DNA from 3 places in the Bradyrhizobium barranii subsp. barranii genome. Region 3 is predicted to be linked to each of the others. Evidence: riboswitches for the same ligand, from Rfam matches in the RefSeq annotation. Region 3 holds a riboswitch; each other region holds the start of a gene.
What was found. Region 3 has a riboswitch for cobalamin ahead of J4G43_RS28715 (ribonucleoside-diphosphate reductase subunit alpha). Riboswitches for the same ligand answer to the same signal wherever they lie in the genome.
Positions count from the first base shown of each region.

Region 1 (10,770 bases), 1.9 Mb from region 3:
CGTCGACGCCGGTACGCTGGCGCAGGAGGAGATGGCAGGAATCGTCACTGACAAGCCGCGCAGCGGCACGCGCGACTTCAGCGTGGAAGCAGCGCTCCCCCCCACGGAGCTGGCATTCGCCTTCGAAGCCGGTCAGCGCGCAGTCGCGCGCGCAGAAGCCAGCAGGCCCGATCTCCTGATCTTCGGCGAGATGGGCATCGGCAATACCACGACGTCGGCGGCGATTGCGGCGAGCCTGCTCGGCATCAGTGCCGAGGAGATCGCGGGCTGCGGTACCGGCGTCGACGCGGCCGGCCGCGCGCACAAGGCGCGCGTGATCGACGCTGCGATCGCGCGTTACGGCGTTGCGGGCGCTTCGCCGGAACAAATTCTGTGCGCGGTCGGCGGCCTCGAGATCGCGGCGATTTGCGGCGCCATCATTGCTGCTGCGCAAGCCCGCATTCCCGTGTTGATCGATGGCTTCATCGTATCCGTGGCAGCGCTGGCGGCGGTGCGGCTGAACCCGTCGTGCCAGCCATTCCTGCTGCCGTCGCATCAATCGGCGGAGCAGGGACATCGGCTGGTGCTGCGTGCGCTGAACGTGCAGCCGTTGATCAGCCTCGATCTCAGGCTCGGCGAAGGATCGGGGGCGGCCATCGCGCTGCCGCTGGTGCGGCTCGCGTGCAGCCTTCACAACGGCATGGCGACCTTCGCGCAGGCCAACGTGCCGGATCGCCCGGCCTGATCCAGCTCAAGCCGCGCGCTGATTGACCGCGACGACGCGCCAGCCGGTGGCGAGCCGGTCGATCCGGGTCAGTGACAACGGATCGATCACGAAGCGCAGGGCCGCTTGTGGTGTCAGATCCAGCGCAATGCAGAGCGCGGCGCGGATGGTGCCGGAGTGAACGACGAGCGTTGCCGAGCCGGCGCCGATTTGCGCGAGACCCAGCCGGACGCGCGCGACCTGATCCTCAAAACTTTCGCCGCCCGGCGGCCGACCGTGCGCCGGATCGCTCCAGAACTGCGCATAGGTCTCCCCGCCGGTCGCAGCGAGTTCGTCATGCCGCCGGCCGGTCCAGTCGCCAAAATCCTGCTCGCCAAATTCGGGCACCAACGCGGGTTCGAGTCCCAGCGCGCGCGCCGTCTCAACCGTACGTCGCGCCGGGCTCACCAAGCTCGCAGCATCTGGCGGAAGCCTCTGCCGCAACGCCTCCAGTTGCACGCGATCGCCGAGATCGGCGGGCGCGTCGGCCGCGTGGATCGTCCCTTTGACGCCGTCGACGGGCGCATGCCGTATCAGCCAGAGGAAGGTCTCGCCTTCCATGCCTATCTCCAAGGAAGTTGGTCGCTGTGGTAATAACGTCGCAGCGGCACATTGACTCTGTCTTGTCGGTAATCCTAGATGGCTTTGACGGTTTCCCCGAGTGGGGATGAAAAGGGAATGCGGTGCGGGGATTTTGTCCCCAATGCCGCGGCTGCCCCCGCAACTGTAAGCGGCGAATCTTGCGTCACGAGCCACTGGGTATCTCGGTCCCGGGAAGGCGATGCAAGGTACTGACCCGCGAGCCAGGAGACCTGCCGTCAGCCGTGGTCACACGCGAAGATGTCGGTCGGGGAGTACAGACATTCGGCTTCATCGGAAGGCTCAAAGGCCGGAGGTGGGACCTGGTTCGCTGTGACGTGCCACTGACGTCATACCGAGGTCCCGAACTGTGTCTTCCATTCGTCTTGTACGACCGCGTTGCTTCCTGCTCGCTTCCGCCGCGCTTACTTCATTTGCAGTCGCCGATCTGCCCGCAGCGCTGGCGCAGCAGGCCCGCGAGCCGCTGCCGCCGGTCGAGGTGTCGCCCGCCCAATCCCGCAAACCGGCAAAGCCGGCGGCCCGGGACGCGCAGAGCCCACGCCGCGCGGCATCGCGCAGGCCAGCGGCCGCATCGGCCGCGGCCAAGCCCGTCGTGCCGACCGCGGCGGCGCAGACGCCGCTCAACACCAATGTGGTTGCCGAGAGCGCCTCGCGCCTCGGCCTGACCGTGCAGGAGACACCCGCGACCGTCGAAGTCATCTCGGCCGAGACCATGCGGGAGCAGGGCTATCGCACCGTGTCGGAGGTTGCGCAGGGCGCGGTCGGTGTCACCTCCGGCGACAATCCGGCCGAGCCCGCGGCTTTCTCCATGCGTGGCTTCACCAACAGCCAGATCAACATGCTCTACAACGGCATCAAGATCGGTCCGCAGAACATGACCTCGCGGATCACGGATACGGCCAATCTCGCAGCCGTGGAATTTTTGAAAGGTCCGGCCTCGCTGACGTCGGGCGAAGGTGCCGCCGGTGGCGCAATCAACTTGATCACGAAGCAGCCACACACCGGACCGATCCGGAATGAAGCTGACTTTTCCTGGGATTCGCTCAACTCGTTCGGCGTCCATTACGGCTCGGGCGGCAGCACCAACGTGCAGGGGCTCGACTACCGCTTCGACATCAGCCGCGCCTCGCTCAATGGCTTTGCCGACGACACCAATACCAAGACGTTGGATGTGTCTGGCCAGCTCAATTACCGCATCTCCGACAGCCTCAAGATCTGGGGCGCGATCGAGTACCGGGAAGATCGCTCGAAGGCCTATTGGGGCGCACCGCTGGTACCGATCGCCTTCAGCGGCTCGCATGCGACGAGCGGCATTGTTTCGGGCAATTACGTCTCGAACTTCAACAAAACGAATCTCGGTGCGATCACGATCGACGATCGTACCTTCAACACCAATTACAACGTTCTCGACAACCGCAACGTGGCACAAGAGGTGTGGCTGCGCGGCGGCTTCGAACTGAAGCTGGCGCCTGACCTGACGCTGAAGAGCCAAGCCTATGCCTATGGCGCGGAGCGTACCTGGTTCAACAACGAGATCGAGGCTTTCAATGCCAGTACGGGCCTGCCCAACTCGAACATGGTCGATCGCGAGCGCTTCTATGTTGCACATAGCCAACGCCTTGTCGGCAACATTACCGACCTGATTTGGGACGCTAATATCGCAGGCTTCGACAACCGCCTGGTCACGACACTTTCGTCCAGCTATCTCGATTTCGTCAGGCCAGGCGCGGCCAACTTCCCGGACGATTACGTCTCGCTCGTCAATCCCGACCGTGGCCTTTACGGCCTGCTCACGACGCAGCAGCAGACCGCGCGCATCGACAACGAGGCGCTGTCGTTCGAGGACCGGGTGAAGCTCACGCGAACCTTCGCGCTGGTCGGCGGCCTTCGCGTCGAGCATATCGGGCTTGACCGCAACTCGACCGACGCCGCCGGGCTGGAAAAGGCGAGCTTACCGTTCTCGAAGTCCTGGGTCCCGACGACGGGGCGTATCGGCTACACCTGGGACGCCGTGCCCGGCCTGACCTTCTTCAGCCAGTACGCGACCGGCGCGGACGTCTCGGCCAACAACATCTTCCTGCTTGGGCCAGCCCAGCCGCTCGACCTGACGACCTCGCGCACCTATGAGACGGGCGTCAAGCATCTGTTGTGGAACAACAGGGCGGAATGGTCGTTCTCGGCCTACGATATCGAGCGCAAGAACGTCTATGCGGCGGCTGGCGGCATGCAGCTCAACATCGCGGGACGGCAGGAGTCGAAGGGCGTCGAGCTCGCCGCGGCCGTACGCCCGATCGATCCCCTGCGGCTCTGGGGCAACATCGCCTATGTCGATGCACGCTATGCCGACTACAATTTTGCCGGTGGTTCGTTCTCCGGCAACACGCCGCCGAACGTGCCGCGTGTCGTGGCCAATGCCGGTGCGTCGTACCGGTTCTTCACGCCCTGGCCGGTGGAGCTCGGCATCACGGGCCGCTGTGTCGGCGACCGCTACAACACCGATGCCAACTTCGTGACGATGAAGGCCTACACCGTCGCCGACGTCTACGCCTTCGTCGACATCCCGAAGACGGTGTTCAACGCGGTCGACCAGGCCCGTCTGGGCTTCCGCGTGCGCAACATCACCGACAAGCGCTACGCGATCTGGGGCGATCCGTTCTATCCCGACCAGATCCTGCTCGGTGCGCCCAGGACCTATGAGCTCTCGGCCGCGTTCAAATGGTAGGGCGCTGACCACATGATGAACGCGATCGTGCTGCTGCATCGCTGGCTCGGGATCGCGTTCTGCCTGCTGTTCGCGATGTGGTTCGCGAGCGGAATCGTGATGCACTTCGTCCCGTTTCCGTCATTGACGGAAGCGGAACGTTTTTCCGGGCTCGCGCCGGTGGCTGGCGGAGAGGTGAGGATTGCGGTCGCGGATGCCGTCGCCGCGAGCGGGATAGCGGACGCCACGCGCGTTCGCCTGGTCCAGCGGAGCGACGGGCCGGTTTATGTCGTGTCGGACCCGTCGCGTGTGGCCGCGATCCATGCCTCCGACGGACGGGATGCATCGGTGACGTCGGCCGACGTCGCGGTCGGTATCGCGCGGGATCATGCCCGGCAACGCGGGCTCGATGCCGCGCGGGCGGCGATGATTTCGGGCGCGGATTATGATCAATGGAGCGTGCCGAACGGCTTTGATCGACACCGGCCTCTGTTGCGCGTCGCTCTTGGCGATGCGGCCGGAACCGAGGTCTATGTCTCCTCGCGCACCGGCGAAGTCGTGCTGGATACGACCCGCAGCGAGCGCGGGTGGAATTGGGCCGGCAGCGTCCTGCACTGGATCTATCCGACAGTCCTGAGGAGCAACTGGTCCCTTTGGGATCAGGTGGTCTCGACATTGTCGCTGGTGGCCTTTATCGCCGCGACGCTCGGCGCGGTGCTCGGAATTATTAGGATCAGGATTCGAGGGCGTCGGGTCTCGTCGCCTTATCGCGGCTGGCACGCACTGCATCACATCATTGGTCTCGTCGCGACCGTTTTCGTGCTGACCTGGAGTTTCAGTGGCTGGCTCTCGATGGATCACGGCCGGCTGTTCTCGCGCGGGGAGCTGACCCCGACCGAAGCGGGCGTGGTGTATGCCGCGCCTGACTGGACGACGGCCCCATCGTTCGGTCAGCCGTCGGCTCGCGAAGTCGAATGGTTCGCCGTCAACGGTGTTGTCTACCGGCGCGACCGGACCGGCCTCGCCAGTCAGACCTTGACCAAAGCGGGGGAGGCGATCCGCAGCCGGCAGGTGGCATTCCTCGGCGAGAAGGATGTCCATGACCTGACGACGCGCCTTGCGCCGGGCTGTGGCGACTCGTCCGTTCTTGCCGACAATGACGATTATCCCGCGTACTCCGTTGTCCCCGGAGCGCCCGTCTATCGCTCCCGATGCGGCGACCTCTGGTTCGACATCGACGGTGCCGACGGCCGCGTGCTGCAAAGACTGGATGCCTCGCGGCGCGCCTATCGCTGGTTCTATAGCGCGCTTCACACGCTCGATTTTCCCGTTCTCATGGCGCATCCGCGTCTGCGCGATATCCTGGTCGTCGGGCTCTGCTTGCTCGGGCTGGCATTTTCCGTCACCGGCACCGTGATCGGCTGGCGGCGCTTGCGGTCGACCTTCGCGGCTTGAGCTGCGTATCGAACAAATCATATGCGCCATGCAGATTGCGGGTTGCGCGGGCGATGGCAGGCGCGGATGATCGTCCGAGGGGGCGCAGCGGTGCGCTCTCTCAATGGGGCGATCGTGATCGATGTCAATTCAGCGCAAGCGCCTCGGCATGATGACCCCGTCGTCCAACTCGGTGCTGGAGCCCGTCACCAGTTCCATGCTGCATGGCGTGGCCGGCGTCACCGCTCATTTCTCGCGCTTCCGCGTTACCGAGATCGCGCTCGATGCCGCGGCGCTGAACCAGTTCGATGCCTCGGTGATGCTGCCGGCGGCGGATCTGCTGGCGGACGCCAGGGTCGATGCCATTGCCTGGAACGGCACGTCGGCAAGCTGGCTCGGTATCGGCCGCGACCGGAGCCTGTGCGAAGCGATCGCGGCGCGGACCGATATCCCGGCGACGACCTCCACGCTCGCCTGCATCGACGCCGTCCGCGCGCTCGGCGCCGGACGCGTCGGCCTGGTCTCCCCCTATACGGACGACGTGCAATGGCGTATCGGCGATGTCTGGGCCGAGGAGGGGATCGCCCCTCACGCCGAGCGGCATCTCGGCCTGCGCGATAACTTTTCCTTCGGTGAGGTCACGCCCGCGACGATCGCCGACATGATCCGCGCGGTCGCGGCGGACGGTGCCGATGCCGTCGTCATTCTCTGCACCAATCTCGACGGCGCCGCGCTGGCTGCCTCGCTCGAACGGGAGTTGGGTATCGCCGTGCTGGACTCGGTCGCGGTCACGCTCTGGCGGACACTCGAACTCGCCGGCGGCGACATCGCGGCCCTTGCGGCGTGGGGCCGGATCTTCCAGACATCAGCGATCATCAACTGACGGAGCCCTCCTGTGACGCAGCTCGATCTCGCCATTCGCGGCGGCACCATCGTGACGGCCAGCGACGAGTTTCGCGCCGATATCGGCATTCGCGAGGACGCATCGTCAGCATCGCCGACCGCATTGAAGGTGCGGCGCGCGAGATCGACGCGACAGGTCTGCTGGCGCTGCCGGGCGGGATCGACAGCCACGTCCACATCTCCCAGGCCTCCGGCCCCGACGTGGTGATGGCCGACGATTTTGCTTCGGCAACGCGCGCCGCGGCGGCCGGCGGCAACACCATGGTGCTGCCCTTCGCGCTCCAGGAGAAGGGCACGTCGCTGCGCACCTGCGTCGAGAACTACCGCAAGCTCGCCGAGGGCGAATGCTACATCGATACCGCCTTCCACCTCATCATCTCCGACCCCACCGCAGTCGTACTCGGGCAGGAGCTGCCGGCTCTCGTCAAGGATGGCTACACCTCGTTCAAGGTGTTCATGACTTATGACGACCTCGTGCTCAGCGACAAGCAGCTGCTGGAAGTGTTCGACGTCGCGCGCCGCGAGGAGGCGCTGGTCATGGTCCATTGCGAGGGTTACGACGCGATCCGCTTCCTCACCGCGAAGCTCGAACGCGAGGGCCATATCGCGCCCTATTATCACGGCACCTCGCGGCCGCAGGCCGTCGAGCGCGAGGCGACGCATCGCGCCATCAGCCATGCCGAGGTGATCGGCGTCCCCATCATGATCGTGCACGTCTCCGGGCGCGAGGCGATGGAGCAGGTGCGCTGGGCCCAGCAGCGCGGACTGCCGGTGCATGCCGAGACCTGTCCGCAGTACATCACGCTGACGGCCGACGACATGAAAGGCCTGAACATGGACATGTCAGGCGCAAAGTATGTCTGCTCGCCGCCGCCGCGCGATGCCGAAAGCCAGCAGGCGATACGGGAAGGGATCACCACCGGCGTGTTCCAGACCTTCTCGTCCGATCACTGCCCGTTCCGCTACGACGACCCCAAGGGCAAGCTGACGCCGAATTCCCGCACCTCGTTCCGCTGGGTGCCGAACGGCATCCCCGGCGTCGAGACCCGGTTGCCGATCCTGTTCTCCGAGGGCGTGTCGAAAGGGCGGATCAGCTTGCAGAAATTCGTCGAGCTGACTGCGACCAATCATGCGCGGATCTACGGGCTCTATCCGCGCAAGGGCTCGATCGGCGTCGGCTTCGACGCCGAGATCGCGCTGTGGGACCCGAAGCTGACAAAGACGATTCAGCAGGCCGATTTGCACCATGGCTCCGACTATACGCCGTGGGAAGGCTTTGACGTCACCGGCTGGCCCGTCACCACCATCGCGCGGGGCCGCGTGGTGTACGAGCAGGGCAAGATCGTCGGCGACAAGGGCGCGGGCGAGGTGCTCAGCCGCGGCAAGTCGAGCCTGGTGTGACGGAAAAATAATTGCATCGGGACGACGCCATGTCGTCCGTTGCGCATACCATCCTCGCGCTGCTGCGACATCATTGATCCCTTTTCGCCGGCCGCCTTTCGGTGTAGCTCTGCGCCCACTTATGAGGCGACCGGACGCCAATGCTGATCGCCGCCGAAATCATGCAGGAGACACCAGGGATGTACCCGAAAGTTCAGATGTTCATCGCCGGCGAGTGGACCGACGGCACTTCCGGCAAGTCGGAGGACATCCTCAACCCCGCCACCGGCCAGCCGATCGGCAAGACCCCGCACGCCTCGCGCCAGGACCTCGACCGCGCGCTGGAGGCCGCCAAGGCCGGCTTCGAGATCTGGCGCAAGACCTCGCCGTTCGACCGCTACAAGCTGATGCGCAAGGCCGCCGACATCATCCGCTCGCGCGCCGCCGAGATCGCGCCTGTCATGACCATGGAGCAGGGCAAGCCGGTCGTGGAAGCGCAGGGCGAGACCATGCTCGCCGGCGACCTCATCGACTGGTTCTCGGAAGAAGCCCGCCGCGCCTATGGCCGCATCGTGCCGCCGCGGATGGGCAACGTCTCCCAGCTCGTGACCAAGGAGCCGGTCGGCCCGGTCGCCGCGTTCACGCCCTGGAATTTCCCGATCAACCAGGCGGTCCGCAAGATCTCGGCCGCGCTCGCCGCCGGCTGCTCGATCATCGTCAAGGGCCCGGAAGAAACCCCGGCAAGCTGCATGGAGCTGGTGCGCGCCTATGCCGACGCGGGCATTCCGGCCGGCGTCGTCCAGCTGGTGTTCGGCGTGCCGTCGGAAGTGTCCGAATATCTCATTCCGCACCCGATCATCCGCAAGATCAGTTTCACGGGCTCGACCGCGGTCGGCAAGCATCTGGCCGCACTCGCGGGCCTGCACATGAAGCGCGTCACCATGGAGCTCGGCGGCCACGCGCCGGCGATCGTGTTCGCGGACGCGGACCTCGACAACGCCGCCAAGATTCTCTCGGCCAACAAGTTCCGCAATGCCGGCCAGGTCTGCGTCTCGCCGACGCGCTTCCTGGTGCATGAGAGCGTGTATCAGCCCTTCGTCGACAAGTTCGTCGCCGCGGCCAAGAGCCTGAAGGTCGGCAACGGCCTCGACAAGGACACCCGCATGGGTCCGCTGGCGAACCCGCGACGCGTCGACGCGATGGAGGGTCTGGTCTCCGACGCTGTGCAGCGCGGGGCCAAGGTGCAGGCCGGTGGCAAGCGCATCGGCAACGAAGGCTTCTTCTTCGAGCCGACTGTGATCACCGACGTGCCGCGCGATGCCCGCATCATGAACGAGGAGCCGTTCGGACCGCTTGCGCCGATCACCTCCTTCCGCAGCTATGACGAGGTGGTGGCCGAGGCGAACCGTCTGCCTTACGGCCTATGCCTACACGACCTCGACCAAGACGATGCAGGCGATCGGCTCCGATATCGAGAGCGGCATGGTGTCGATCAACCACCATGGCCTCGCGCTGCCGGAAGTGCCGTTCGGCGGCATCAAGGATTCCGGCTACGGCTCCGAGGGCGGCCTCGAGGCGATCGAGGGTTACCTGAACACGAAGTTCGTGACCCAGGCGAGCGCGTAAGGAAGAGTCGCGTTGTCATTCCGGGGCGCGCGAAGCGCGAACCCGGAATCCATCGCGCCGCGCGTAAAGAGGGAAAATGGATTCCGGGCTCGCGCCAAGCGGCGCGCCCCGGAATGACGGTGGATAGGACCTGCGTTGCCTGACGGGCGAGACATGGACAAGAGCCGTCACCCGAGCAAGCGCGTGTCCCTTGCCGGGATGCATATCGACCGGAATTCGGCGGTGCCGCTGCATCTGCAGATCGCGGCGCACATCCGCGATGGCATTTTGCGTGGCGTCTTTCCGGCCGGAACGCTATTTCTGGGATCCCGCGATATCGCGCGCGAACTGGGCTGCTCGCGCACGGTAGTGCTGACCGCCTGGGATCTGCTCTACGCCGAGGGCTATCTTGAATCGACGCCGCGTGGCAGCGTCATGGTGGCCGCCGTTGCAGCCCCGCATGCGGAGCCTCCGTCCACTACGTCGCCTGCGAGCAAGCCTGCCCACATGTCGGAGCGTTGGCGATCGCTGCTTGGTTTGGATTACGAGACCAATTGGCCGTCTGTGTTCGCGCCCGGCGCACCCGACGTCTCGACCTTCCCATTCAAGGAATGGTCGCGCCTGCTGCGCCAGACCTGGCTAAATCCCAGAGAGCAGGAGTGTCTCGATCTTCCCTCGGAAGGCCACCCGCGCTTGCGGAGCGAGATCGCGAACTTCCTCGGCTCGGTGCGCGGGCTCGTCTGCTCGCCGGAAGAGGTCGTCGTCACCTCAGGCACATCGGGCGCGCTTGATTTCTGCAGCCGGATGATCCTCGATCCCGGCGACGAGGTGTGGGTCGAGGAGCCCGGCTTCGTCGAGGCGCGCTGGGCGCTCACGGCTGCGGGTGCGAAGCTCGTTCCAATTCCGGTCGATGACAAGGGCCTCGTCGTCTCCGAAGGAATCCGGCGCGCACCGGGTGCGAAGCTGATCGTGGTGACGCCGTCGCATCAATATCCGCTCGGCGTCAGCATGAGGCTGGAGCGGCGGCTCGAGCTGCTCGATTGGGCCAACAAGAACGACGTCTGGGTGAGCGAGGACGATTACAATTCCGAGTTCAGGCACCAGGACAGCATGATCGCCTCGCTGCGCTCGCTCGATCGCGAGGGGCGGGTAATCTATTTCGGCACGTTCTCGAAGATCATGATGCCGAATTTGCGGCTCGGCTACATCGTCGCCAACAGGCATTTCATCGAAGGCTTTTCCAAGGACCGCGCGCGCATCGATGTGCACACCTCCGGCATCGGTCAGCTCGCGCTGGCCGAGTTCATGCGGGAAGGGCACCTGCTGCGGCATCTGCGCGGGATGCGGCGGATTTACGCCGCGCGCCGGAAGGCACTGATCGATGCGATCGCAGCGCTGATGCCTG
Region 1 is NZ_CP086136.1:3,992,257-4,003,026, forward strand. Features, by position in the region: gene cobT (nicotinate-nucleotide--dimethylbenzimidazole phosphoribosyltransferase) at 1-724, shown strand, start outside; gene J4G43_RS18845 (histidine phosphatase family protein) at 731-1,303, opposite strand; cobalamin riboswitch at 1,375-1,576, shown strand; gene J4G43_RS18850 (TonB-dependent receptor) at 1,692-4,064, shown strand; gene J4G43_RS18855 (PepSY domain-containing protein) at 4,077-5,498, shown strand; gene J4G43_RS18860 (maleate cis-trans isomerase family protein) at 5,620-6,360, shown strand; partial or broken gene hydA (dihydropyrimidinase) at 6,373-7,781, shown strand; partial or broken gene J4G43_RS18870 (NAD-dependent succinate-semialdehyde dehydrogenase) at 7,961-9,386, shown strand; gene pdxR (MocR-like pyridoxine biosynthesis transcription factor PdxR) at 9,540-10,770, shown strand, end outside.
Region 1: it holds a riboswitch for cobalamin, as region 3 does, so the genes downstream of both, J4G43_RS18850 (TonB-dependent receptor) here and J4G43_RS28715 (ribonucleoside-diphosphate reductase subunit alpha) in region 3, are expected to answer to the same signal.

Region 2 (10,770 bases), 3.0 Mb from region 3:
GTTTTGCGCCTCCAGCGTCTCGAAGCGCCGTCCGGCCAGCGCAGTGCCCTGGGTATGTTGAATCGCATTCTCGACGCATCCTTTCCGATTTGGATCGGCCACGCGCGCGGGATCGGCGACCACGGCGTAATGAGCCAGCATCGCGCTGTAAATCGGGTTGAGCTGGGGCTCGTACAAATCCGGCTTGAGGACGCCTTCCTTCAGGTTGTCGAGCACGACATAGCTGGGGACCCCGCCAAAATACCGGAACGCCTCTTCGTGGAGCTGCGCCCAGACTTGTTGGCTGGACTTCCAGACTACCCGCCGGAAGCTGCGCCGCGAGTAGCGTAGCGTCATCACGAACAGGCGGGGACGACGGTACCGCCCGCTCTTCGGATCAACCGTCGGCGCGCCCTCGCCATAGTCGACCTGAGCTTCCTCGCCGGGGAGGAACTCAAGACGATCAAACTGCTCAGGATCAGCGTGCCGCAACCGGCGCACAAACCGCTTGACACTCTGGTAGCTGGACGGAAAGCCAAATTGATCAACCAGGTCCTGGTAAATCGCCTGCGCGTTCCGCTTCAGCCGGACCTGTTCTTCGATCCACGTCCGATGCGCTTCGCAAGCCGAACGGGCCAGGCTGCTGGTGACCGTCGCTTCCGATGTCCCAAAAGCCGGTGGTCGGGGTGGAGGAATTTGGCCGTCCGCGCTCACCGAGCCGGTGGTCACTTCCCCGGGGGAATTTGCCTCCGCACCGGCCCGCAGCGCCTGATAACGCCGGATCGTCTTGCGATCGACACCCGTCAGCCGGTGAATCTCGCGCTGGCTGGTGTTGCGATCAAGTAATGTAAGTACGGTGCTTTGCAGATGTCGCTTCAAGACGTTCAACTCCCCGGCCCCTTGCTGGCTAAAGGGGTCGAACATAAACGTCCTGCCTGACCGGCTACTGCTGTTCAGCGGCGCTGACGGCGATCATCAGGTGGGGGAGTTTCAAGTGACCATACCCGGGGGATTTTGACCGACCCACGGGGGTTAGGCGATGCGCGATCTCATGCGGCCGCAGCGTCTCTTCCGCGCCGTCGATGCCGATCCGCCAGCAGCGGCCAAGAGCCAGATTGATCCATCATTCCGATGGAGGTGCACGGTACGCTTCACATCAATGTCGTACTGCCCTTGCCAGTGTCGGCGTGCCGCATCGATAAGCGGCAAGGTTGAGTGCCAGGATATTGCGCCGTGCAGTGCTGCACCGTGCGCCCAGGCGGCACAGCCCGCGAGAGTCGAGCCCCGTCGCTCGGTGATTTGGAAAGTTCGTCGGTTGAACCGCGAGCCGTTGCGCAGAAATTCAGGTAGATCCCGCTCGGCACGTCAATGATCGGGCAGGGGCGTAGAGGCTCAAAAAACATCGCCGTGTTTGGATGACGAACGAATGGTCCAGGATACGAGGTTTCGTTTTGAAGGAGGGAGAGCCCAGTAGTGTCTTTGTTCACATTGAAACAAGGTCGCCACGTCCTCAGCAGCAGACCACATCATGACGCCGGTCCGGTAATCCATTCGCGTGGCCTGTTGCCCGCGCCTGATCCCTTTACTTCATGGAAAGCCGGGCTGTATTGCAGTTCCGAGCAGGGCGAGGCCAGCACTCTGAAGCGTTCCCTCGTTTAAAGCTGCGTGCTGGGCAACCACGAAGCTGTCGCACATGGCGCGTGCTAGATTGCTGCTGGTATAGAGCGCCTCAGTTCCAGCAAGACCGCTCGAGATCCTGCAGACCTCAGCGCCCTGCCGCGCGGCGTTCGTCGCGGCGAGCCGCACTTGCATCGTGGTGCTCAGATTTACCTCGCCCGTGAGCGCTTGCTTCCACAGCTCTTCCGTGGCCTCGTAAAAGAAGGAACGAGCGGAACGTAGCATGGATTCGGCTTTGGCGATTTCAAGTTGGACATAGCCGCGCTGAGCCATCACGGGCGCTCCAGTGATCGAGGCGCGGCTTCCGGCCATGGCGATCACCTCGTCTATTGCGGCTCGCGCAATCCCGATGCCGACGCATCGCATGCGCTTGCGCAGCGAAAGCGACGGACGGATAACGATAGATCGGCCCATCAAGTGTCACCGGACCGCCGCGGATCAAGGTCCATTGCTCTGGCACAATGACGTCGCTGACGACAACGTCGTGGCTTCCGGTGCCTCGCAGTCCGATGACGTCCCAATTGGGCCGGATTGTAACCTTCTCTGCCGGAATCACCGCTACACGCGGGAGGTCTCCGGCCGGATCGTCTTCCAGTGTTATACCAACTCCTATCAAATCCGCCCCGGGCGAGCCGCTAGCGAATGGCCACACGCCGTTCACGACAAATCCGTCGGCGCATCGCCTGGCGGGCTGGAGCGGGAAGAGCGCACCCGCCAATACGACGTCAGGTCCATTGGCGTACACTTTTCGAAGCGTGTCGTCCGGAAGAGCAGCGAGGTAGCGAGCTCCATCCCCGAAGCTGGCGACCCAACCGGCGGATCCGTCGGCCTCGGAGATGCGCTCGATCTGGCGGCAAAATTCGGCTGGTGTTCGCTCCTCGCCGCCGAATCGCTTCGCGACCATAGCCCGATAGATGCCGATGCGCCTGAAGCCGTCGATGATCTCTTTTGGAATTTCCTGCGCGGGGCCAAACTCGTTGCGACGCGCACGGATCTCGACAAGTAGCGGCGACAGATTATCCCAGGTCGCAGCCGCGGTGTGGGATTCGGGACATTGCTTTTCGGGTGAAGCGTTCATAAATCGTCCTCCGCGTCTTGTGCCGATCATGGTCGCGCGTCATTCATGGACTGCGCACGGGGCGAAACTGGGTGATACCATACCGGCGGGAGGACATTCTCAGAGTTGTCGCAGTTGATATCGCTTGCATGTGATTGCGCACGGTAGCTTCCCAATTTACGGGCCGGGAAGCTAGACTGAGATGGAGCTGTTGCCGTTGCATGGAGGCTGGCCGGCAAAACAGCCGGTAGGCGGCGGCGCGATATCGGCCGTCGTTGCCGGACTGGGTCTCCGGCGGTTGATCGGGGCATGCGATGTCATGTCCTCTCCATGGACGTGTGCTCACACGTCGGACAAGCCGGGTCGAACCAAGTGTGGAGTTCCTGAGTTATGCTCGGGAGAGCGCTCAAGCCTGCGACTTAGTTTTCATCGTTCCAGCAATCGGCGTGCCATTAAGCATGTCTGCCGGCCTTGTCCGAATCTCGCGAGATCATTCCGCCGCGCGGTGCCAGCACATGCTCGTGAATTTCGTGTATACTTTCCGCCAATGTCATTGACTCAACAAACCGCAAGCAAAACGACAGAAGCGGACCTCGTTCGCCGACCGGCCAGATTCAACGTTAATGCCAAAATTAGCACCCGCTCCGATCTCCCGATGCCACCAACAGCCCAATAGCCGTTCGTGCGACTGCGGGTGAGCGCCTGGTTAGAAGCGGACCTCCAGACAGCTGGTGTTCAGCAAACGCACGGAGCTCAAGACGCTGAATTACGCGATCAAATCTGTTCGAGGTGACTGCAAGAGTACCCGGCTCATGCAAGCAAAGACAAGGCGCTTCGAAGAGGCCCCGGGGAGCTTAGGAGGCTCGTTGCAGCACACGAGCTGTCTACCTTCTGTCCTACAGGACGCAAGAAATTCGGGCAGAATTCTGACCTGTCGACCCCTTTTGCAGCCGCCGGCGCCTCCATCTTCGGCGGTTTTCCAATGCTTCCGATTTTGGCCGAGCTTGCCAAATTCGCGCAGCATGCCCGCACTACGAGCGTTGCGACTGATGAGGGATCCACGTTCTGAAGCTAGTCTTCTGTTTCCTACTGAGCGACGCCGTGGTTGAAGAGCTTGCTTGCCAAGTCGATCGGTTGCCAGATGATTTCTGGCTGGCAGACGGTGCGCAACACTTGAATCATTGTTCTGGTATTCGCCTGGGCTGACAAATCTGGCACAATTTACTGTGTCCGCAGCAACTAACAACCTGATGGGCTTCGCGTACACACTATGCAATCTGCAAGCTGCCAGTTTCGTCTCGTATCGACCTCGTTATGGAGGACGGATAGTAAATTGTGCAAGTGGGCGGGTCGTGCGATTGTGCGCAATATCAGGCAGTGCATGCGAGATCGTGGTGAAAACAACCATGCTTTCAACGGCATCATCATTGCGGGCCGGGTCCCTTGGCGGCGAACGAGACTATCTAACGAATGATGGATGCGGCTGGCCTACTGGCGCGGGTGGCATGTTCGTTTACAGACCGGGCGGCCAGTCCTGCTGGTTGTTCTATGTGATCTGCAGCCCTGGCTGAGCTTGGTGATAAAGCAACACCATTCATGGCGTGCTCGATCGGAGCCAGAAGATCTCAGGATCGTCGCCGGCTCTGGAGTTCACAGCCAGGCAATGCGCTTTATCGCGATCTGCTGCCGGAACCACGCTATTGGGTTTGCAACTCAATATGGAGGCATGAACGCTGTCGGACGCGTTAGGTGCGTTTTTTGATGCTCGCCGCGTGTTGCTAGCATGAGTACGTAGAACATGAGCAGAATCAAGACGCCACGCATACCGAAGCACTTCCCGAGTTGATCATTTATTGTGGAGCGGATGGTATCCGGGGCATTTGTCGCAGACGATGGACCAAACAGCGGAGCGGAAGGGCCGTATCGCACGGCAGATGATTTGCCTCGGGTGTGAATGTGCTAGTGTCAGCTGACAATATCGACCTTACCGTTGTCGATCCGATACAGGGCCCCGACGACTTTCAGCCGGTTCTGCTCGACTGCAGCCTTCAGAATAGGGCCCGTCGATCTGAGTTTGTTGACATTGTCGATCACATTGTTTCGGGTTGCGCGGGCGGATGTATCGCCGGCCTGCCCTAGAGATGCGTTCACGGCGGGAGCAAGTGCGGTCACCAGGGCTGAAATGTGCCCTGGCGGCGGCTTATCTTGATGGAGCGACTTGATCGTAGCGTCTATCGCGCCGCAATGATCGTGGCCTAGTACGAGGATTAGCGGCGTGTTCAGTACTGCGACCGCATATTCCATACTGGCGAGTGTATCATCATTAGCGAAGTTGCCGGCGACGCGGCAGACAAACAAATCACCTAGCCCGCTGTCGAACACAAATTCGGGCGCCACGCGAGAGTCGGCGCAGCTCAGAACCGCCGCATATGGATTTTGGCCTTCGACCAAAGCCGAACGCTCGCGCCTAAGATCGTCGGCTCGTGATGCACCCTGGACATAACGTTCGTTTCCCATCAGCAGCCGCTTCAGGGCAGCATCTGGCGACAGCAGGTTATCTGGCTTGGGCGTGCTTTTTGCTTCCTTCGCATCGGCGATCTTATTGCCGAATCGCAGGAAAACTGTCGACGCAGCAAACAACAACAGCGAACGGCGCGAACGCGCGGTCCTGGTTAAATGGTACATATTTGGAGAATTGGCTGCATGCATGTGTCGCCTCAACGCACGGCCTTACGCCACCCGGTGGCTTCGGCTTCCGCTTCGCTACAAAACCAGCGTTCGCTACGCTTCTTCGTCATGTCGATTAGTTCGTAGCTGGCTTGCCCTGGCAGGTGATAGATCCGCTCGCCGCTGCGCTCGACAGTGCCTTTTATCAGGCACTCGGGGGACGGCGGTTCCGACAGCAGGACGGATCCGAGCAGTACTTCCTGCGCGTCGATCGGAACCGACCACGCGCCGACGATAATCGTGCCCTTATTGCGGCGAGGCCAGTCCCAGGGAGCGATGAACGCTCCCGACCACAGTCCCGTATGGGCTGTGCTTGCCGCCAACTCATAGACAGCGTGAGATGGAGCAGCCGATAGTGCCCAGCCCGAGCGTACCATCCAGACGTTCACATTCTCGCCTTCGATGAAGCAGTTACCGAGGGCTCGTCTGTACTCATCGACTCTCTGGGTATGACAATCCCAGGTTCGCCCATTTGAATGCTTGATAAGCTCGTCGCGAGCAGCTACGCCGCAGGCCCATTTCCGGCCCTTGGCGTCGAGACAAATCTGGTCCGTCTCAGGAGCTTCGATGCCTGAGAGCCGAACGTTGGTTTTGTCGATCTCGATCGTATTGCCGTCGAGGATGCGCGGAGCACCGCTGAACGTCGCGGCGCAGACCGGAGATGTGACGAGAGCGAGCAATGCGAACATAATTCCGCGGTTCTTCATCCCGACAACAACCTTTCGCTCCTGATCCACGTTTCACGCACGACACGGTGCCGATACATTCGACTGCTTGACAGCGTTACGTCCGTTATTCCGCCGGCATTTCCGACGCGCTTTATGAGGGCTTCGCCGGAACGCGAACCTACGGCCTGACGCTGCGTAAGGATCAAGTGATTTCTTTGGGGCGTGCGGCGCTATTCTTCGAGCATCAGCGGCTCTCTCACTAGGACCGCGCTTTACTCTCTCCACCTGAGGGGAGATCCTCGCGGGCGGCGCCGAACTGGCGATGCTGAACAAACCCGAACCCCGGAACGTTGTCTTTGCAAAAAAAAGTGGCCGACGATGAAGCGCTGGCTCGCGCTGGAGTCAGGCGTGGAGCATCAACCTTTCTGGTTGGCGACGGTTTCCATCGGCAAAATGGCCGCTGCCAACGGTTCTGCAATGAAATTTCGCACTTCACACGAAAAGATGTGAAAAAGATCGGTCTGGCTTTCTCTGACCGATTTAGAAGAAGACGCAATGGAGTTCAGGGTAGACGCCCGCGCATAACTTAACCTTCTTACGCCCGGCAAGATTGATCGTTGATGTCGACCTGGGCAGGTGGAGCAGAGTTAAACAGGCGTTTTCCATGCTTCGAAATCTGGATCGATGACATGCAGACGAATGGGTGCCAGCTAAGCTAGGGTCGAGCCAGTCTGGTCCTCGACGTTTTCTTGCGTACGGCCCCTGAGCTTCCCGGCCTGCGCGCTCGGAAATGCGCAAGCGCTCAGCGGTATGCCGGGTCGCTACCGGTGAACGTCTCCCGGTAACTTCCTCGCCGGTTTCGTCTCACACCCAGTTCCTGGTGCCTTCGACGTTGCTATACTCACGCACAGTGGTGTCCTCACACCGGCTGGAGTGAAGGCGGGAAAACCACATCTCGCAAGCTCGTGCGCGCCGCTGACACTAGGCGGAACAAACGCAATCGCGCGGCCGACCTTCTTGCGACGGGCCGGACTGCTGCGAGAAAGGCACCCGGACCGTTGCGGAAGCTAAAACAAAGCAAGTGCCGAGCGCGTATGTCTTGCAGTCGGTCCGAGGCACTGGGCCATGGAGGAACTGCGGCGCGATGTTGCTCTGCGGCAGTTTACTCGGGCCTTCGCTCTCCTAAGTCTTCCTCTTCATTTGGCTCGGTGCGTTGGAACCAGGAGCCAGGGGCAAATTTCGCGATGCGCTTGGCAAAGGAGGATTGTGGCTCCCAATCCTGTCCTTCTCTCTTTTCGAAAGTGATGACCCCGTTGTGTGCAAAATAACGTGGTCCTTGGATACTACAATTCACCAAGAGCAGAACGCGCCACACGTCACCCGTCTCGGCCGGTTTGCCATTCCGCTTCGGTAAGTAGTCCACTCCAACTGGTTCAATGATAGTACAGCGGCCCTGCCGCAGAAGATCGCCGAGCCGGCCTTGCGGGGTGGCCACGAAGTTGAAGTTGGCCGGATCATGCAGAAAGCGAAGATTTGCGTCCCTTTCGCCATCTGCGACTTCACTGGCGATCAGGGAGAGCGCCAGGGCGCGCCAGCCCAATTCCATCGGCTTCGCATAAGTCGACGCAAGTTCAAACGTGCCGTCGAGGGCGATCTTCCAGGTGATAACGTACTGTTCGTCCGATTTGTTGTCCCGGTGTCTGGTCCACGAAACGAAAATAAAGTCGTTTTGGCCAAGTTCAATAACGCCCCACATTTGAGGCACGAACTGTGCCACCTTCGAGACATTGGAGATAATTTGTTCTATCGTCTCACCATCTTGCGCTCGCCAAGTTGACTTCAATCGTTCGACAAGGGGGCTGTCGCTGGCCCGAATATTGTTGCTCATGGCAGCCGGCCAGGCGAGGCAGATTAAAAATCCGACCAAGCAAAGCCATAGCGCGGGTCTTCCAGACATTCTCTTCATAACCCTCGGCCTATCGCGTTTCATCCAAACATCTTGTAAAGCAGGCAACCTCGAACCTGCTATGAGCCATCGCAAGAAGTTTACGGGGATGCGACGTGGCACCCGCTGGCTGTCCCGCGCGATCAGGCGCTCCCTGTATGTCATGCGCAGCTAACTTCCCCGACAGCGACTGCGTCAATTGGCTGAGCTGGACCTGCCCAGCAGGAGGAGACTGGGCATGCCGAGGGTCTGCATTCTTCGTGCCAGGCAATAGGCGGAAATTTTCACAGAGTTTGTGTCGCTCTTGTCGACTTTCTGACCTTTGCACGTTTTCGGTGTTCCTATTCAGTGTATCCGCCGCAGCTTGTGCATCCTTGTCCCGCACCGGATATTTAGCAGAAGAGTTGAACGCCTCGATGCCGGATGCCTGATGGACGGAAGTGCGTTTGCCGCTATTGAGCTGTGTGGTTCGCTATCGTGCCGCCGGCGTTCGAGCTGCATGATTGCCAGCGGCACCAAGCCGGCTTGATCCCGGCTTTGAAGTCTGGGTGGCACGCAAATCAACCCCTCGCCTCGTATGTTGCTAAATTCCGCCACGTGCCTTGGCCTATTCGCTGCAGATCCTTTAGTTGAGAGAATAGCTGGCTAGCCGAGGTGCTGGGCGAAACTCTGGAAATCGCAAGGCCGCATCGAAAGCATTCTGATAGAAACGTCGGTACTCCCGCCGGAAGGCTGCTTCTGTCCCTTTCATCGATCTAGCGTGCGGCTCCAGCTCCGGATGCTATTCCGGTATCTGAGAAGGATATGTCTGATTATGACATCTCTGATTAGAGAATGTTTCTGGATGGTGGTAAGTCACAGAGATGCACGGTCATTCGGCTAGCAGATGTCGCAGATTAGCTTGCACATAATCTGAGAGGTTGACGGAAGAGTTCTCGTGCCGATAATCCAAGTCGTCGAGGTTCTCCGGTTCCCATTGATCCGGAGCTAAGAGGGAAGCCGGTGCAAATGCCGGCGCTGCCCCCGCAACTGTAAGTGGCGAGCCGCTGTCCAACGATGTCACTGAAGCCTGCACGGCTTCGGGAAGGCCGGACAGCAGCGATGACCAGCAAGCCAGGAGACCGGCCCCGACAATATATTGGTCCACGGGCGGGGTGTCTCGGTGGTACGCCAAGCAGCCGTCGCACGCGCGACTTCTCCTGCCTGCGTCCGCCATGGCCTTTGTCCCCAACAGGGGTTAACGCGATGTCTCCTCTCTCTCTTCCAGTTGCTACGCTCGGAACGCCACGCATCGGCCCAAGGCGTGAGCTCAAGCTCGCTCTAGAAAGCTACTGGTCTGGAAAGATTAGTGAACAGCAGTTGTACGAAGACGCATCCGGCCTACGCGCAGCGAACTGGGCTCGTCAAAAATCGCTCGGCGTCACGATCATTCCGTCAAACGACTTCTCGCTGTATGATCAGGTGCTTGATACAAGTGTCATGGTTGGCGCCATCCCGGAGATCTACGCCTCGAGCGGAGAATCCGTTTCGCTCCAGACGTACTTCGCCATGGCCCGCGGATCGCAATGCGGCGATCAGGATGCGAGTTGCGACCAGAGTACGCGGGGATCTGGCGTGCCCGCGCAGGAAATGACCAAGTGGTTCGATACCAACTACCACTACATGGTTCCCGAGTTTTACCGGGGACAGGCGTTCAGACTGTGCTCTCGCAAACCCGTCGAAGAGTATGAGGAAGCCAGGGCTCTTGGCTTTCAGACCCGCCCTGTCCTGATCGGGCCGGTCACATTTTTAAAGCTCGGCAAGAGTACCGATAGCGCGTTCCAGCCCCTCTCTCTCCTCGATGATCTGATACCTGTCTATATCGACCTTCTGCATGAATTAGCCAAACGAGGGGCAAGTTGGGTTCAGTTTGATGAGCCCTGCCTGGTCCTTGATCTGGATGAGGCGGCGCGACAATCGTTGCTGCACGCCTATAACCGGTTCGCAAAGGAGGGACCCGCTATCAAGATCATGCTTGCGAGCTATTTCGGCGCCCTAGGCGACAATCTGGATACTGCCTTGAGCCTGCCAATTTCCGGTCTGCACGTCGATTTGGTTCGAGCGCCAGAACTATTGGATCAGATCATTGCTGACGGCCGAAGTGATCTCGTCATGTCGCTCGGTGTCATCGACGGCCGCAATGTGTGGCGGTCGAACTTGCCGTCGCTCCGTCAGCGGCTGAAGCCCTCGATTGCGAAGCTTGGCAGGCACCGTGTACAGCTCGCTCCGTCCTGCTCGCTGCTTCACGTGCCGGTCGATGTTGAACTCGAGACCGGGCTCGCGTCCGACGTCAAGAGCTGGCTTGCTTTCTCGGTTCAGAAGATGCGTGAGCTTGCGATCCTGGCGCGGGTACTCGCAGGCGACCAGAATGTTGGGCTAGCTCTTGCCGAGTCGGAATGCGCCGCGACTGCCCGCCGGACCTCGCCGAAGATCCATAATGCCAACGTCGCTGTCCGAATGAGGGCGATCGATCAGACGATGCGCCAGCGCGCCACCCCGTTTGCCCGTCGTTCCGAGATCCAAAGGGAACGCTTTGGACTGCCGGCTTTTCCTACCACGACGATAGGATCGTTTCCGCAGACCGCAGCGGTGCGAAATGCTCGCGCGGCGCATGCGCGAGGTGCGATGAGCGAGGAGCAATACGACAGGTTCCTCAAAGAGGAGATAGCCCGCGCCGT
Region 2 is NZ_CP086136.1:8,910,832-8,921,601, reverse strand. Features, by position in the region: gene istA (IS21-like element IS1631 family transposase) at 1-903, opposite strand, end outside; gene J4G43_RS43500 (acyl-CoA dehydrogenase family protein) at 1,567-1,968, opposite strand; gene J4G43_RS43495 (acyl-CoA dehydrogenase family protein) at 1,901-2,734, opposite strand; gene J4G43_RS43490 (carbonic anhydrase) at 4,679-5,422, opposite strand; gene J4G43_RS43485 (thermonuclease family protein) at 5,431-6,147, opposite strand; gene J4G43_RS55495 (hypothetical protein) at 6,487-6,618, shown strand; gene J4G43_RS43480 (nodulate formation efficiency C protein) at 7,271-7,996, opposite strand; cobalamin riboswitch at 8,996-9,197, shown strand; gene metE (5-methyltetrahydropteroyltriglutamate--homocysteine S-methyltransferase) at 9,299-10,770, shown strand, end outside.
Region 2: it holds a riboswitch for cobalamin, as region 3 does, so the genes downstream of both, metE (5-methyltetrahydropteroyltriglutamate--homocysteine S-methyltransferase) here and J4G43_RS28715 (ribonucleoside-diphosphate reductase subunit alpha) in region 3, are expected to answer to the same signal.

Region 3 (10,770 bases):
ACGATCGCAGCATACGCGCTCCCGCGAAGGGATAATCGAGATGCAGCTCATCGAGCCGACGCATCAAGGCAAGGTCCTCGGCCGAAACTGGCCGAGGTTCATAGTAGACCGTGCTGCGAGCCAGCTTCAGGACCTTCGCCTGGCGCACGATAGAAAGATCATGATCGCGGTCGATCATCGCTTTGCGCTCAGCAGGCCCGCCTTGGTGAGCGCGCCGGACAAAAAATCGTTTTCCAACGCCAGCTCGCCGATCTTGGCATGTAACGCCTTCAAATCGACCGGCGTCTCGGCCGATGTCTTGTCATGCCCAAACACGCCGGCGGCGCCTTCCAGGAGCTGGTTTTTCCAGATCGTGATCTGGTTCGGATGAACATCAAACAGTTGCGCCAGCTCCGCCAGTGTCTTGTCGCCTTTGACCGCAGCCAAAGCAACCTTCGCCTTGAATGCCGGAGAATGCGTCCGGCGGCTCTTCTTCGTCATCTTCGCTCCTGATTCGCAGCAAGAATCCTCGCCGCTGTCAGGCAGAAAATCCACTCAAGCTACTGTCCGAATTTGCGGGGCCAGCTCTTCCGATCGATCCGCTGACACTTTCCGCAACCGTGTTGCACGTCGGGAGTTTCGTCGATGGTAACCGCGACTTCAGCATTCTGCGTCTGCTGGCTCCGGCCTACACTGTCGTCAACGTCGCAGCCGAATATCTGGTCACCGACCAGGTGAAGGTGTTCGGCCGGGTCGATAATCTCGCCAATGTGCACTATCAAAATCCGACTGGCTTTCTGCAGCCGGGACTGGGCGTCTATGGCGGCATTCGCCTGGCGAATTACGACGCCAGATAGCGAGAGAGAGAAGCCTCATGACGACGGCCGATCCGCTCATGGACCTGATCGCAAGCCAGCTTGCCGACGCTGAGGCCGGCTGGAGCGTCGGCACGTTCGGTGCCATTGCCGAGTTCACACGCGAGCCCGGTGAGGCCTTCGATATGGAGCAGTCGCGCAACGGGATCAGCGTCGTGACGCAGAAGGGTGGGATGCGCGTTGTCTCCCACCCGGATCTGCGCCTGATCGCGTCGGAATCGCCGACCACGGATAGCTGGAGCCACCGCATCGCGCTGTGCCTTCCGCATGAAGCCAGCGCCATGAGTGGTCGTACCGTGCTGACCGAGCTCGGTCCGGATATCGAGGCGCTCCTGACGAGGGATCGCAGCGGCATCCTGTTCGACCTTGGTCTCGGAACGTTGCAGATCGACGCCTGCATCCGCGTCAGCGATGCCGATGCCGTCGCCGCGCTCAGGAGCCGCACGGGCCAATCCGTGTTCGCACCCGAAAGCGACGCCATGCGGATCATTCTGGCCGCCAATCCGCACCGCGTCTTCACCAGCCGCATCGGGCGCGCCGAGGTATTCCAGCCGATCCCGCCGCCGGGTGGGCGAAGCCCTGACGGCCCGCACACCCACGTCCTGCCAAAGCTGCTCGCGCATCGCCGCACCCATGCCGCCACCGAGCCGCTGCCTGAGGGGTGGATCCCCTGCGCGCATCTCTATCCGGCCCATCCGCTCCGCGATCAGCTCGGCCGCAAGCGCGCTTTTCGGCCGGATCATCACGCAGCCTTCCAGGCGCTGCTCGAACTCTATGGGCTGCCGGAGCTGATGGCGTGCAAGAGGGCCGTGGTCGAGGCGGTCGCGAAGGGGCGGGGACCTGAGATAGTGACGCTTCCGCCCGATCGCACAGCGCGCGCCACCGTTCGCGTGGCCTTGCGCCAATTGGCGGCCATGGAGCCGCACACCGCGACACTCGCCGCCTGGCTTGCCGCCTACGACCGGCGCGATCCAGCCGAGACTGAAGATCCCATGGAGGCTCTTCACTGAGTCAGACGTGCTGCCGCGTTCCAGCAAAATTGTGCTACAAATCCCACAAGGAGATCGTTCCATGACTGTAACCATCCTGCCGCCCCACGCCGACCGTTTCCGCCTTCATCCGGTCACCTCGCGCCTCGCGCAGATGTTCTGCTTTGCACTGCTGACGATGTCATGCGCGCTCGCGAGCTTCGCGCTTGCCTGCGCGACGCCGTTTGCGGCGTTCGCCGTCGTCGCCGCCGCGATGCTGCCGATGCGTCCGGCGCTGCTCGTCGTCACCGGCGCCTGGCTCGTGAACCAGACCATCGGCTTCGGCGTGCTGCACTATCCCATCGATGGCAGCACCATCGCCTGGGGCTTTGTCATCGGTGCTGCCGCGTTGCTGTCGACGGCAGCGGCATCGACCGTTCTCCGCCTGCTGCCGCAGGGCCGCACGCCGCTGATGCTGGCCATCGCGCTCGTCGCCGCCTACGCCGCCTATGAGCTCGCGCTGCTTGCCGCGACGCCGTTCCTTGGCGGAGAGGGCGCGTTCACTGCGGCCATCGTGACGCGCATCGGGCTGACCAGCGCCGTCTGGCTCGCCGGCCTCGTCGCCGCCTGCGAGATTGTCCGCCTGGTCGATCCGTTCGGGCGCGGACGCGCGATGTCGGCTTGAACGACGAGGCCCATTGGCGTGATGACATCACGTCCCTTGTCTTTGCAGTCAGGGGACACGGCGCGATTTGCGCCGTGCATCGCGGCGCATTCCGGACTTTGATCGGCGTGGAGCCCTCTGCGGAGGATTGCCTCAGCTATTTCCGGCGTTTTGAGGCTGTATTTCGGGAGGCCGCTGGCGCCAAGATCGCCCGTAAAGGCATTTCGGCAGGGACGAGCCTGCATCTTACCAGTCGCGATATCACCCGGAAGCTGTTAGAAAACGACCAAATCGCTAACGGAGAATAGCTATGAGCCAGTCCCATGTCGCACATCTTCCGATCGCAGTCGGACAGGCGGGACGGCTTTCGCAAGCCCTGATGGCCATGGTGCTCGGCTTGTTCATCGTCGGCGTCGTGGGATTCTCGCATATCGACATCGTTCACAATGCCGCGCACGACGTGCGCCACTCGAACGCATTCCCCTGCCACTAACCGGGGCGGCATGAGTACGTTTCGTTCGATCGTTTTCTCGTCGGTCATTGCCGGTTTCATCGTTGGTCTCATCGTCACGGTCGCCCAGCAGTTCGGCACCGTTCCCCTGATCCTGAAAGCCGAGGTCTTCGAGAAGGCGGCGGAGACCCATCAGCACGACGCGCCGCAGGCGGCTGCGGCTGGCCATGACCATGCAAGCCATGATCACGCCGACCATGATCATGGCGCCGAGGCGTGGGAGCCGCGAGACGGATTCGAGCGCAACGCCTATACGGCGGCCGCGAACGTGCTGACCGCGATCGGCTTCGCACTGCTCCTGGCTGGCTTCTTTGCTGTTCGCAGCGGCGCGACCGGCGCGGGCGTCTCCTGGCATGAAGGCCTGATGTGGGGATTGGCAGGTTTTGCCGTGTTCACCATTGCCCCCGGCCTCGGCTTGCCGCCGGAGCTGCCGGGCGTGCCGGCTGCACCGCTGCTGTCGCGCCAGATCTGGTGGCTGGCCGCCATATTTGCGACGGCTGCTGGCTTGGCGTTGATCGTCTTTCGCCACTCGGTGCCGGCGGCAATTGCGGGCGTCATCCTGCTGATCTTGCCCCATATGATCGGCGCGCCCGAGCTGGCGCACGTCGAGACCAACGTGCCGTCCTCGCTGTCGCATCAGTTCGTCACCGCGGTCACGGTGACGAGCTTGATTTTCTGGAGCCTGCTCGGTGCTGTGACAAGTGCGATCTTCGCGCGCTTCGATCATAGTACGGATGTGCGTGCCTAGAATCCTGCCTGGCTTCACGCCCGCCATCACCGCATTCCACAGGAAATCCGCGCCAAGCCTGCCAACGAATCGTTGACACCCGGCTGCATATGTCACCACATGTGGGCGTCACGGTTCCGCTGGATCGCAAGATTTAGTGGCTAAGAGGGAAGCCGGTGAACCGCGCGAGAGCGTGGAATTCCGGCGCTGCCCCCGCAACTGTCAGCAGCGAGCTGCTTCCGAACAATCGTCACTGGTGCCTTTCGCGCCGGGAAGACGGGAAGTGGGCGATGACCTGCGAGCCAGGAGACCTGCCGCGACGATCTGAACGTCCACGGGCGGGGTGTCCGGCGGTCGCTTGCATGCACCGCCCGGCAACTCTGCCGCCGGCGTTTCTGCAGCGTCCTTCCTTACAGCCCCGTTCAAACACAACGCGCGCATCACGGGGCCCTTTGATGTTACTCAACCTGCACGACGCGGACACCGCTTCCGCACCCATCGTTCATTTGCGTCCACAATCGCTTGCGCCTGCTTCGAGCGAGCCGGCCATGCAGATCATCCGTCGCAACGGCAAGGTCTCGCCGTTCGATTCCGCCAAGATCGCGGTCGCCATGACCAAGGCTTTCCTTGCGGTCGAAGGCACCAGCGCGGTCGCCTCGCGTCGCGTCCATGAGAGCGTGGAGCAGCTCACGGCCGAAGTCGTCGCTGCGCTGATGCGGCGGGCAGGCGAGGGACGCACCTTCCATATCGAGGACGTGCAGGACCAGGTCGAGCTCGCCTTGATGCGGAGCGAGCATCACAAGGTCGCACGCGCCTATGTGCTGTACCGCGAGGAGCGGTCGCGCCAGCGAGCCGAGGAGGCGGCCGCGGAAGCGACGCCCGCTGTCGCGCCGGCACTTCATGTCACGCTCGCCGACGGTTCGCGCGTTGGTCTCGACACCAAGCGGCTCGCGCTGATTATCGGCGAAGCCTGCGCCGGTCTCGACGGCGTCTCCGCGGCACCCGTGCTCACCGAGACCACCCGCAATCTCTACGACGGCATCAGCCAGGACGAACTGGCGCTGGCCTCGATCATGGCCTCGCGCACGCTGGTCGAGCAGGAGCCGAATTACGCCTATGTCAGCGCGCGCCTGCTGCTCGACAAGCTGCGCGGCGAGGTGCTGTCCTATGTCCATGCCGTGCCGATCTCCGCCTCGCAGGCCGATATGGCTGTGCGCTATGCCGAATATTTCCCGGCCTATGTGAAGACCGGCATCGCTGCCGAACTGCTCGATCCTGAACTGACCCGCTTCGACCTCGGCCGGATCGCGGCTGCACTCAAGCCCGAGCGCGACCTGAACTTCCAGTTCCTCGGCCTCCAGACGCTGTACGACCGCTACTTCCTGCACGTCCGCGGCAAGCGGATCGAATTGCCGCAAGCCTTCTTCATGCGCGTCGCGATGGGTCTTGCGGTTCGCGAGATCGACCGAGAGGCCAAGGCGATCGAGTTCTACGATCTGCTGTCATCGTTCGACTTCATGGCCTCGACGCCGACGCTGTTCAATTCGGGTACGCTGCGTCCGCAATTGTCGTCCTGCTTCCTCACGACGGTGTCCGACGACCTCGACGGCATCTTCAAGTCGATCAAGGACAACGCACTGCTGGCAAAGTATTCCGGCGGTCTCGGCAACGACTGGACGCCGGTGCGTGGTCTCGGCGCCCACATCAAGGGCACCAACGGCGAGAGCCAGGGCATCATCCCGTTCCTGAAGGTTGCCAACGACACCGCGATTGCCGTCAACCAGGGCGGCAAGCGCAAGGGCGCCGTCTGCGCCTATCTGGAGACCTGGCACGTCGACATCGAGGAATTCCTCGACCTGCGCAAGAACACCGGCGACGACCGCCGTCGTACCCACGACATGAACACGGCCAATTGGGTGCCGGACCTGTTCATGCAGCGCGTCGATATCGACGGCGAATGGACGCTGTTTTCGCCGGACGAGACGCCCGATTTGCACGATCTCTACGGCGAGGCGTTCAAGTCGGCTTACGAGGCCTATGAGGCCAAGGCGAAAGCCGGCGGCATGCGCGTCTTCAAGACCGTGCGTGCGAGCGACCTCTGGCGTCGCATGCTGACCATGCTGTTCGAGACCGGTCATCCCTGGATCACCTTCAAGGACCCCTGCAATCTGCGTTCGCCGCAACGCCACGTGGGCGTGATCCATTCTTCGAACCTCTGCACCGAGATCACGCTCAACACCTCGGCCGACGAGGTCGCGGTCTGCAATCTCGGCTCCATCAACATGCTCAACCATGTCGGTCCCAATGGACTCGACCATGCCAAGCTGAAGCGGACGGTGACGACATCAGTACGGATGCTCGACAACGTCATCGACATCAATTTCTACACGATCCCCGAAGCGCGCCGCTCCAACATGCGTCATCGTCCCGTCGGGCTCGGCCTGATGGGCTTTCAGGAAGCGCTTCAGGTCCAGCGCATTCCGACCGCGTCCGACGCGGCCGTGGCGTTTGCCGACACCAGCATGGAGGCAATCTCGTTCCACGCGATCGAAGCGTCGTCCGATCTCGCCGCGGAGCGCGGACGCTATCCGAGCTTCGAGGGCTCGCTGTGGTCGAAGGGCGTCTTGCCGCTCGACTCCATCCAGCTTCTCGCCGACGCGCGCGGTGGTCTCGACGTCGATCGCTCCGCAACGCTCGACTGGGATCGCCTGCGCAAGAAGGTCACGTCCAGCGGCATGCGCAACTCGAACGTCATGGCGATCGCGCCGACGGCGACGATCTCCAACATCTGCTGCGTCTCGCAGTCGATCGAGCCGAACTACCAAAACCTGTTCGTGAAATCGAACATGTCCGGCGACTTCACGGTCGTGAACGAGTTCCTGGTGCGCGACCTCAAGGCGAGGGGGCTTTGGGACGAGGTGATGGTCTCCGACCTCAAATATTTCGACGGCAGCGTGGGCCAGATCGACCGCGTTCCTGACGATCTGAAGGCGCTCTACGCCACCGCCTTCGAGATCGACAGCGCCTGGCTGATCGAGGCGGCCGCGCGCCGGCAGAAATGGATCGACCAGTCGCAGTCGCTCAACCTCTACATCGCCAATCCCTCCGGCAAGAAGCTCGATGCGCTCTACCGGCTGGCCTGGCGGCGCGGCTTGAAGACGACCTACTATTTGCGCTCGCGCAGCGCCACGCATGTCGAGAAATCGACGTTGAAGGGCACCGACGGAAAGCTCAATGCGGTGTCCGCGTCAGTGGCGGTGTCGCACGCGCCGATCGTGATCCCGACCGCAGCGGCACCGGACCTCGACGGCATCAAGGCCTGCCGGATCGACGATCCCGAATGCGAAGCGTGCCAGTGAGGAGATGACGATGCTCGACTGGTCCGATACCGAAACCACAGCAGCCGCTCCTGCCGTCTCAAGTCTCGCCACCGCACTGCGTCCGCAGACCCAACTCAAGCTCGAGCCGACCGACCCGACCGGCTTAGGTGCGATCGATCGCGCCGGCGGCCGCGTCTCGGTCGACGAGAAGCGGATGATCAACTGCCGCGCCGACGTCAACCAGCTGCTTCCGCTGAAGTATAAATGGGCCTGGGAGAAGTATCTCTCAGGCTGCAACAATCACTGGATGCCGACCGAAGTCTCGATGCAGGCCGACATCGCGCTATGGAAGTCGCGGGACGGGCTGACGGAGGACGAGCGGCGCGCGATCAAGCGCAATCTCGGCTTCTTCGCAGCCTCTGAATCGCTCGTCGCCAACAACATCGTGCTGGCGATCTACCGACACCTCACCAATCCGGAGTGCCGGCAGTACCTCCTTCGGCAGGCCTTCGAGGAGGCGGTGCACACCCACACCTTCCAGTATATCGTCGAAAGCCTCGGCCTCGACGAGGGCGAGCTGTTCAACATGTACCGCGAGGTGCCGTCGATCACGGACAAGGCGGCCTGGGCGCTCAAGCACACGCAGCACCTGGACGATCCGTCGTTCCAGACGGGGACGCCGGATAGCGACCGCGCCTTCCTGCGCGATCTCGTCGCCTTCTACGTCGTGTTCGAGGGCATGTGGTTCTACACCGGCTTCGCGCAGATCCTATCGCTCGGCCGCCGCAACAAGATGGTCGGCATCGCCGAGCAGTATCAATACATCCTGCGCGACGAGAGCATCCATCTCAACTTCGGCATCGACGTGATCAACCAGATCAAGATCGAGAACCCACATCTGTGGACGGCAGCGTTCCAGGACGAGATCCGCGGCATGATCCGGGATGCCGCCGAGCTCGAAGCCGCCTACGGACGCGATACGATGCCGCGCGGCTTTCTTGGGCTCAACGCGGCGCTGTGCGAGCAGTACATGCACTTCATCGCCAACCGGCGCTGTGCGCAGATCGGGCTGGCTCCGGTGTTCGCCGAGGTCGAGAACCCGTTCCCGTGGATGTCCGAGGCAATGGATCTGAAGAAGGAGAAGAACTTCTTCGAGACCCGCGTCATCGAATACCAGAATGGTGGTGCGCTGACTTGGGAATAGCACCGGTCATGGCTATGCCGCGGGCGTGTCACCTGTGCTTAAACGGTGGCACGCGTGCGACAGCAGGGGGATGAGGTGGAGATCAGACGAGACGATCCGACGGCGCCCTATGTCGCCGACTTGTTGGCACATCATCTCGAGGAGCTGCGCAGCCTCATGGCCGAGCGCGCCTTCGCTCTCGATGCCACCGGCCTTTCGGCTGCCACCGTGACCTTCTGGACGGCTTGGCAGGACGATGTCCTGCTCGGGTTCGGTGCGCTGAAGGAGCTGGATCATACGCATGGCGAGGTGAAGTCGATGCGTGCCGCGCCGGCTGCACGGGGCACCGGGGTAGGGCGCGCACTGCTGGGCCATATCATCGCTGAAGCCCGCAGGCGGGGTTACGTGCACCTCAGCCTGGAGACCGGCACGGCAGCCCTGCACGCGCCCGCCATCTCGCTCTACCGCAGCGCCGGTTTTGTCTCCTGCGCGCCGTTCGCTGACTATGAGGCAAGCCCGCACAACCAGTTCATGCGGCTCGACCTGACGGATTGAGCTGGGCGCTTCGCGCTCATCACTCCTGCCTCAGGATGACGGGGTTGGTACTGCGGGCCGCCGCGACTCAGGTGAGGCACGCTCCGTTCCCGAGACCCGCGCTGGGGCGCGCCGGAGCGGCTTTGAAATCTCAAGTTGTGGATTGTCATAATCACGAGGGTATTGCAGTAAGCCAACCCGTGTCTTCCCGGTAACGATTGTGCTGTCTCTGCAACACTCATCTTGGATTAAACCCTTATCTCCGTCCGTTCGCATCAGCGCCGCTTTTTAGCCACACCCGAACATGAATAAAATCGCTCTAAAGTTTGAAGGGCATCGGCGGTCTTCGAAGGACGGAAAATCCCAAGGTCGATTCAAATCTTGGCTCTGATTTTTCGGGTCTGAAAGGGTTGGCCGGGGAAACTGGTTTGCGATGGACGCAAAGACCGACATCAAGCAGAGGCTGCCGAGCCGTCACGTGACGGAAGGCCCGACGCGCGCGCCGCACCGGTCCTATTTCTACGCCATGGGTCTGACCACCGAGCAGATCCACCAGCCCTTCGTCGGCGTCGCCTCCTGCTGGAACGAGGCCGCCCCCTGCAACATCTCCCTGATGCGCCAGGCGCAGGCGGTGAAGAAGGGCGTCGCGTCGGCCGGCGGCACCCCCCGTGAATTCTGCACCATCACCGTCACCGACGGCATCGCCATGGGCCATGACGGCATGCGCTCGTCGCTGCCGTCGCGCGAGTGCATCGCCGATTCCGTCGAGCTGACCGTGCGCGGCCACGCCTATGATGCGCTCGTGGGCCTTGCCGGTTGCGACAAGTCGCTGCCGGGCATGATGATGGCGATGGTCCGTCTCAACGTGCCCTCGATCTTCATCTACGGTGGCTCGATCCTGCCCGGCAATTTCCGCGGACAGCAGGTCACCGTGCAGGACATGTTCGAGGCTGTCGGCAAGCACTCGGTCGGCGCCATGTCGGACGAGGACCTCGACGAGATCGAGCGCGTGGCCTGCCCCTCGGCGGGCGCCTGCGGTGCGCAGTTCACCGCCAACACTATGGCGACCGTCTCCGAGGCGATCGGCCTGGCGCTGCCGTACTCGGCCGGCGCCCCGGCGCCGTATGAAATCCGCGACGCTTTCTGCATGACCGCGGGCGAGAAGGTCATGGACCTGATTGCCTCCAACCTCCGGCCGCGCGACATCGTGACACGGAAGGCGCTGGAGAACGCCGCCGCCGTGGTCGCGGCGTCCGGCGGCTCGACTAATGCTGCACTGCACCTGCCGGCAATCGCGCATGAGTGCGGCATTAAGTTCGACCTGTTCGACGTCGCCGAAATCTTCAAAAAGACACCATATGTCGCGGATTTGAAGCCGGGTGGCCGTTATGTCGCCAAAGACATGTTTGAAGTAGGTGGCATACCGCTTCTGATGAAGACGCTGCTCGACAACGGATTTCTCCACGGCGACTGCATTACGGTCACCGGTCGAACGATCGCCGAAAACCTCAAAAGCGTTAAATGGAATCCGCACCAGGATGTGGTGCACCCGGCAGACAAGCCGATCACCGTCACTGGTGGTGTGGTTGGTCTGAAGGGCAATCTGGCGCCAGAAGGTGCGATCGTGAAAGTCGCGGGAATGTCTAACCTGAGGTTCACCGGTCCGGCGCGATGCTTCGACCGGGAGGAGGACGCCTTCGAGGCCGTCCAGAACCGCACCTACAGGGAAGGCGAAGTCATCGTGATCCGCTACGAGGGCCCCAAGGGCGGTCCCGGCATGCGGGAAATGCTCCAGACCACCGCGGCGCTGACCGGCCAGGGCATGGGCGGCAAGATCGCGCTCATCACCGACGGCCGCTTCTCCGGCGCCACCCGCGGCTTCTGCATCGGTCATGTTGGGCCGGAAGCCGCCATCGGCGGCCCGATCGGGCTGCTCGAGGATGGCGACATCATCGAGATCGACGCGGTCGCAGGTACCCTTAACGTAAAATTGAGCGACCAAGAGCTCG
Region 3 is NZ_CP086136.1:5,938,740-5,949,509, reverse strand. Features, by position in the region: one part of gene J4G43_RS28750 (IS3-like element ISRj2 family transposase) at 1-228, opposite strand, end outside; one part of gene J4G43_RS28750 (IS3-like element ISRj2 family transposase) at 228-480, opposite strand; gene J4G43_RS28745 (TonB-dependent receptor) at 600-836, shown strand; gene J4G43_RS28740 (DUF6925 family protein) at 854-1,864, shown strand; gene J4G43_RS28735 (hypothetical protein) at 1,926-2,507, shown strand; gene J4G43_RS28730 (hypothetical protein) at 2,504-2,794, shown strand; gene J4G43_RS28725 (CbtB domain-containing protein) at 2,797-2,979, shown strand; gene J4G43_RS28720 (CbtA family protein) at 2,990-3,745, shown strand; cobalamin riboswitch at 3,840-4,057, shown strand; gene J4G43_RS28715 (ribonucleoside-diphosphate reductase subunit alpha) at 4,180-7,083, shown strand; gene J4G43_RS28710 (ribonucleotide-diphosphate reductase subunit beta) at 7,094-8,248, shown strand; gene J4G43_RS28705 (GNAT family N-acetyltransferase) at 8,324-8,782, shown strand; gene ilvD (dihydroxy-acid dehydratase) at 9,195-10,770, shown strand, end outside.